DNA from 2 places in the Allobranchiibius huperziae genome. Region 2 is predicted to be linked to the other one. Evidence: riboswitches for the same ligand, from Rfam matches in the RefSeq annotation. Region 2 holds a riboswitch; the other holds the start of a gene.

Region 1 (3,405 bases), 120 kb from region 2:
GTGGTAGAGGCTGCCGGCGTTGACCACCGGTGTGGCGCGCTGGTCACCGCACAGGACGACCAGCAGGTTGGACACCATCGCCGCCTTGCGCTCCTCGTCGAGGTCGACGATGTTCTCGCCCTCCAACCGGGTGATGGCCATCTCCACGATGCTCACCGCACCCTCGACGATGCGTTCACGGGCGGCGATGATCGCGGCGGCCTGCTGCCGCTGCAGCATCGCCTGGGCGATCTCCTGGGCATAGGCGAGGTGGCTGATCCGGACCTCGCGCACCTCGCACCCGGCGACCGCGATACGCGCCGCGACCTCGTGGGCGAGCTGCTCGGACACCTCGTCGGTGGAGCCGCGCAGCGATGTGCCCGTGCCGCTGGGGTTGTCGTACGGATGCGTCGTCGCGACGTGCCGCAGGGCCGACTCGGACTGCACCCGGACGAAGTCGCCGTACGACTCGACCGAGAACGTGGCCTTGGCCGTGTCGGCCACCTGCCACACGACGATGGCGGCGATCTCGACCGGGTTGCCGTCCGCGTCGTTGACCTTGAGGGCGTTGGTCTCGAAGTTGCGCACCCGCACGGAGATGTTGCGGCGGGTGGTGAGGGGCAGCACCCAGGTCAGGCCCGCGTGCCGCGCCGTCCCGATGTAGCGGCCGAAGAACTGCACCACCCTGGTCTGACCCGGCTGGATCACGACCAGCGGGGTCGCGACCAGCGCGGTCAGCACCGCCAGGACCACGCCGACCGCCGGCAGCCCCGCGACAAAGCTCCAGACGGCCACCGCCGCCAGGACGAGCGCGACCGCCAGCGCGAGGAAGCCGTTGACCGACCAGGCACGTCGCTCGGCGACATCGACCCGCCGCCCCTCGTGGCCCACCGGTCGCGTCGACGGCGGTTGCACGGTCGGATCGGCACTGTCCGACGCGGGATCCTCGGGCCGCAGTTGCTGTGACATCACGTCCTCCTCGATTTAACTGATATCACTTTAATAGCACTTAAACCAGGCGGGCGGAAGCCCTTCGCGCAGATGAGAGGACCGCAGCACATCCTCCGCGGTGCGACCGGTCCACGATGCGGATCGCGACATGACGACCGGACACCGCATCCGTTAGCCTCGTCGCAGGTCAAGAGTCTCAGCGTCAAGCCTCGGCTAGCTGAGCGGCAACCCTCCTCCGCGGTGGGGTGCTCCGAGTGACGACCCGGCCACGCCGCATCCGCCGCGTGGCAAGCGCGGACCGACGTATCGGCATGCTGCCGGTGACCGCTGGTCCCACGGCGAGAGGCTGCCCGTGACCGTCCAGGCAACACACACCCAGCACGACACCGAGACCCCTTCCGGCACCGAGTACGGCACGGCCGTACCCCGCGAGCCCCGCGAGCCCCGCGCCGCGCTACGCGTCGTCCGCGACTTGCCGCCCCACCGCGTGCCCCAGGTGCAGGCCCACCTGCCGCTCACCGTGGCGCACGAACTCGGGGTGCCCACCGTGCACCGAACTGTTGTGGACGCCGCGAACTTCGACCACGGGGCGACCACCCCGGCGCTGGTCAGCGTGCGCGACGCCGTCGATGCCGCACTGCCGACGTACGGCTCGGTGCACCGGGGCGCCGGCCTGCCGAGCCGGGTGACCACCGGCTGGTTCGAGCAGGCGCGGGTGACCGTGGGCGAGTTCGTCGGAGCGCGCCCCGACGACGAGGTCGTCTTCACCCGCAACACCACCGACGCCCTGGCCCTGCTGGCGCACTGCGTGCCCCGCGGCACCCAGGTCTTCGCCTGGGAGTCGGCCCACCACGCCGCACTGCTGCCCTGGGGGCGGCGCAACTGCACCCGCCTCGCGGTCCCGAACAGCGCCTCCGACGCCGTGCAGCTGTTGCGCTCGGCGCTGGCCGCGAGTGACGCGCGCGGCAAGCTGGTCGTCATCACCGGCGCGTGCAACGTCACCGGTGAGGTGTGGCCGGTGCGCGAACTCATCGCCGCGGCCAAGGAGTACGGCGCGCGCACGGTCATCGACGCCGCGCAGCTGGCGCCGCACCGCGAGATCGACCTCGCCGACCTCGGCGCCGACTGGGTCGCGTTCTCCGGTCACAAGCTCTACGCGCCCTACGGCGCCGGGGTCCTCGTCGGCCGACGCGACTGGCTGGACCTCGCATCGCCCTACCTGCCCGGAGGCGGCGCCACGGCGCGCGTGCGTCATCAGCGCATCACGTGGCATTCCGGCGCGGCCCGTCACGAGGGCGGCACGCCCAACGCCGTGGGTGCCATCGCGCTCGCCGCTGCGTGCGCGACGCTGCGCCGCCACCACGAGGAGATCGAGCGCCACGAGGCCGCCCTCGCCGACCAGTTGCGGACCGGGCTGCGCTCCATCCCGGGCGTCCGCCTGGTCAGCGTGCTCGGCGAGGACCGCCCCAACGTGGGTGTGGTGACCTTCACGGTCGACGGGTACGACCCGGCGCTGGTGTCGTTGGTGCTCTCCGACGAGTACGGCATCTCGGTGCGCGACGGTCGCTTCTGCGCCCACCTCCTGTGCGACAGCATCCTGGGCGACGGCTCCACCGCGGTGCGGGCGAGCATCGGCCTCGCGACCCGCGCCCACCACGTGGGCCGCCTCGTCGACGGCGTACGCCGCCTGGTGGAGGCCGGACCCACGCTGGACTACACCTACGACGAGTCCACGGGCTGGACCGCAGCCGACGACCCGCGCGACCTGTCCGTCCCCTGCCCCTGGTGACGGGCCCCGGACTCTCCCCGGCGTCCTAGCGCAATCGGACGCGTGCCCAGACGGCCCGGTGGTCGGTATCGGCGACCGTGACCCTCCCGGAGGCCACGACGTCGAAGTCGCGCACCAGGATGTGGTCCAGTGCGATGAACGGCGGGAACGACCGCCCGTTCGGCCACGTGCGGACCCAGCCGCTGCCGGTGGCCCGTTGAGCGTCGGTCATCCCTGCGATGGCCCGGCGGAAGGCGGGCATCGCGGTCGAGGCGTTGAAGTCGCCTGCGATCACCAACGGCATGTCCATCGGCTGACGGGCGCGCCAGCGACGCACCTCGTCGAGACCCGCGCGCCATCGGGTCGTGAGATTCGGCAGCGGGGCGTAGGTGTGCACGCCCCTCAGGAGGTAGGTGCCCTCCGGGGTCTGCACGCGCGCCACCGGCATCCCCGCGCCGTCGTACGGCACGAAGGAGCTCTCCTCGGTGAGCGGATGGGCGCTGGCGATCACGGTCCCGCGGAAGTCGGTGCGCGTCCGACCGACCCGGTGCGGCAGGAGGGTGCGCAGACCCGCAGCATCGAGACGCTCGAGCGCATCCGGTGTGACCTCCTCCAGCACCAGCGTGTCGACGTGGTGGGCCCGGACCGCGGCCATGATGGGGGCCGCCGACGCCTGACCGAACTCCATGTTCGAGGTCATGATCACC
Region 2 (3,405 bases):
TTCGCGGCAGCGGCGGTCCTGGCGGCCGCGGCCTTCGTGGTCTTGGGAGCCACCTTGGTCACCGTGACACCGTCGTCCTGGCCAGACTCGACGGCGGCCTTGGCCGGTGCCTTCTTCGCGGCGACCTTCTTGGTGGCCGCGGCCTTCTTGGTGGTGGTCGCAGCGACCACGGGGGTGCGCTCGGCGGCGGGGGTCACCTCGACACCGGCCGCGGCGAGGGCGCGCAGCACAGCAGGGGCGCGGCGTACGTCGTGCCCGGCCTCATGCATGGCCGAGGTCAGCTCCGCACCGCTCACGCCTCCGCTGGTCCGCGACGTACGCACCAGCTTCTCCAGGGCGGGGTGGGAGATGTGCTGCGGCAGCTTGGACGCAGTGTTGACTTTGGCCACGGGTGGTCACCAACTACCTTTCGAAACAACAGCATCGGCGCGATGAGCGCGCGCGACACCGACCGCTCAGGGCGGCATCGAAGTTTGGGGATCGTGAAGCTCGTCCGCCCAGGTCGGCGACAGCCTCTGCTTACCATTATAAAACGACTTCGGCCGTGCTCCGTCCACCGGCCGATCGGGCCACTCAGGGCTTGACCGCGAGCACCGGACAGTCGGCGTCCAGCAGGATCCGTTGCGCGTGCGAGCCGAGGATGAGTTTACCGACCGCGCTGCGCCGTCGTAGGCCGATGACCAGCAGTCGAGCGGACCGGGACCGCACCAGATCGAGCAGGAAGTCGGTGATGTCATCGCCGTCCGGGTCCGCGACCTCCGCCTGCACCCCGTCCGCCCGGATCCGCTCCAGCGCCGCGTTGAGCTCATCCCGACGCCCCCGCGACGGGACGACGATGAGCGGGCCGCCGCCGTCGCGCGCCTCGTCGGCCGCGCGGGTGATCGCCGCCTCCCCCTCCGGGCTCGGCAGGTAACTGACCACGACGCTCATCGTTGCCTCCTTGGACCGGCGGGGCGGGCTCGACGTCTGCGGCCGACGCTACCCGACCTCGCGGGGTCGCACCCCGCGGACGGCATCCACCGCCTCAGCCACCGCTGCGGCGATGGCGTCGGTCTCGATCAGGAAGCCGTCGTGCCCGTGGGAGGACGACATCACGTGCACCCCGCCTCGCCCGTGGGCGTCGACGATCTCCTGCGACAACTCCACCGGGAAGAGCCGGTCGGAGTCGACGGCGACCGTGCGCAACATTCCGTCGTACGCCCCGAGCACGTGCGCGAGCGAGCCGCGCCCGCGGGTCACGTCATGCGTCGCCATCGCCCGGGAAAGTTGCAGGTAGGACCCGGCGTCGAAGCGGGCGGTCAGTTTGGCGGCCTGATGGTCCAGATAGCTCTCGACGGCGAACCGGCCGTCGCTCATCGGGTCCTCGGCGCCCTGCGGGTCGCGCCCGAACCTGGTGTCCAGCTCGGCGGCGCTGCGGTACGTCGTGTGCGCGATCCGGCGGGCGAGGCCCAGCCCTTGCCGGGGGCCCGGTCCGTGACCGTAGTAGTCGCCGCCGAGGTAGTCCGGGTCGGAGGTGATCGCGAGTGCCTGCGCCTGGCCCCAGGCGATCTGGTCGGCCGTGGCGCGGGCGGTGCTGGCGATGATGAGCGCACCGTCGACCCGGTCGGGGTGACCCGCCACCCATTCCAGTGCGCGCATCCCGCCCATCGACCCGCCGAGCACCAGCCGCCAGCGGTCGATGCCGAGCGCGTCGGCGAGCCGTGCTTCCACGGCGACCTGGTCCCGCACGGTCGTCGCCGGGAACCTCGAGCCCCACGGGTGACCCGCCGGATCCGATGATCCCGGACCTGTCGTGCCGCGACAGCCGCCGAGCACGTTGCTGGCGACCACGAACAGCTCGCGGGTGTCCAGCGGCGCACCCGGCCCGATGAGCCCGGGCCACCAGCCGGCGGTGGGCTGCCCGGGCCCGGCCGGGCCCACGACGTGGGAGTCGCCGGTGAGTGCGTGCTCGACCAGGACGGCGTTGTCGGCGTTCGCGTTGAGGGTCCCCCAGGTCTGGAACGTCACGGTCACCCGGGGCAGCGGCACACCGCTCTCCAGAGTGATCTCGGGCAGCAGAAGGGCTCGAGATGCGGGGTTGGTGCCGACGGGCGGGCGCACCCACCGGTCGGCCGGGCGCGCAGCGTCGCGCTCCGGGGTCGGTCGGTGGCGTTGTTGCGTCACAGTCATCGGCGACTTCCGGCTCAGGGGGCCGGTGCCTGGAGGGATGGCTGACCCCGCGCTTGCCGGTGCCATGTCGACATCGGCCTTGTCCTCACCCGGGGCACCCCACCGCGGTGGAGGGTTGCCGCCCAGTCAGCCGGGGCTTGGCACTGGGACTCTTGACGTCGACCACCGTAGCAGCGGGACTTCGTGCCCGACTTCGGCTCCAGCACACCGGTGCGGGCGGGCGACGCACGCGGGCGCAGGAAAGTGACCGCACCGCCGACACCCACCCGGGCGGAGTCAGGCGCACCGGCGGGGACGGGCGCCGAGCTCCACCGCCCTGCCCAGCAGCCGCGCGAGCCGGTATCCCGGGTCGATCCGCAGGGCCTGCTCCACCGCGACGGCCGCGAGCGCTCCGGAGCCGCTGCTCCACGCCGAACCGGCGATGAAGGTCAGCACCGGAGGACGCATCCACTCCGGGAGGCAGTGCAGCCACTGCACGAGCCTCGCCCGAACGGCGCGGGGATCGAGAGCCCCCGCCACGTAGGGGGACAGCGCAGGCGTCGAGGGCGTCGGGCCCGGCAGGCCGGGCGCCACCCAGCCGAAGACCTCGTCCCGCACGGCCGGGTCGGCGATCGCGCGGCTCAAGGAGGCCAGCATGGGGACCGGCATCTCATGGATCGGTGCCGAGCCGTGCAGGATCTCCCACATCGCGGCGGTGAGGGCAGCCGGGCGCATCGGCCGATCAACGACGGGCGCGGCGCCGACCGCCTGCGCGACCTCCGTGCGGCACTGGTTCAACGACGCGCGCAGGTCGGCACGCGAGGCGTGCGGCGCGATCCCGTCCAGCACCGACTCGAAGACCGCATCGACCCGGTCCGGGTCCGGCAGCGCGGCGGGACGTCTCGGGCAGCCCCCGCAGCCGCACCGGTGGGCCCACCATCCGCCGTCCCGGGTCACCAACAGGTGCGCCGCGTCGACGTCGTAGGCCCGGAGCACGTCGCAGGCAACGTCGAGCAGTCGGGTCGGCGCATCCTGCGGCACGGGAGGGGTGTCCACGAAGGCGCAGCACAGCGCGCTTCGCACCCCGGCCCGGGCGAAGACCTGCCCGATACGACCGGTCCCGGGCAGGAGGTCGTCCTCCTCCCGCAGGTCCAGGCGGGCGACCACCCGGATCCGTTGGTCGGCGAGCCCGACGACGACCAGGGAGTCGGTGGGCCGGAAGCCGAGCTCGTAGGGCAGGTAGGCGATCAGTTCGCC

The links. Region 2 has a riboswitch for S-adenosylmethionine ahead of metX (homoserine O-acetyltransferase MetX). Riboswitches for the same ligand answer to the same signal wherever they lie in the genome.
Region 1: another riboswitch for S-adenosylmethionine. It lies ahead of HNR15_RS11025 (aminotransferase class V-fold PLP-dependent enzyme); the one in region 2 lies ahead of metX (homoserine O-acetyltransferase MetX).

What each region holds. Positions count from the first base shown of each region.
Region 1 is NZ_JACCFW010000001.1:2,351,871-2,355,275, forward strand. It holds gene HNR15_RS11020 (SPFH domain-containing protein) at 1-948, opposite strand, end outside; SAM riboswitch class IV at 1,116-1,230, shown strand; gene HNR15_RS11025 (aminotransferase class V-fold PLP-dependent enzyme) at 1,283-2,719, shown strand; gene HNR15_RS11030 (endonuclease/exonuclease/phosphatase family protein) at 2,745-3,405, opposite strand, start outside.
Region 2 is NZ_JACCFW010000001.1:2,231,465-2,234,869, forward strand. It holds gene HNR15_RS10495 (RNA polymerase sigma factor) at 1-269, opposite strand, end outside; gene HNR15_RS10500 (universal stress protein) at 574-930, opposite strand; gene metX (homoserine O-acetyltransferase MetX) at 979-2,169, opposite strand; SAM riboswitch class IV at 2,214-2,327, opposite strand; gene HNR15_RS10510 (DUF4192 domain-containing protein) at 2,446-3,405, opposite strand, start outside.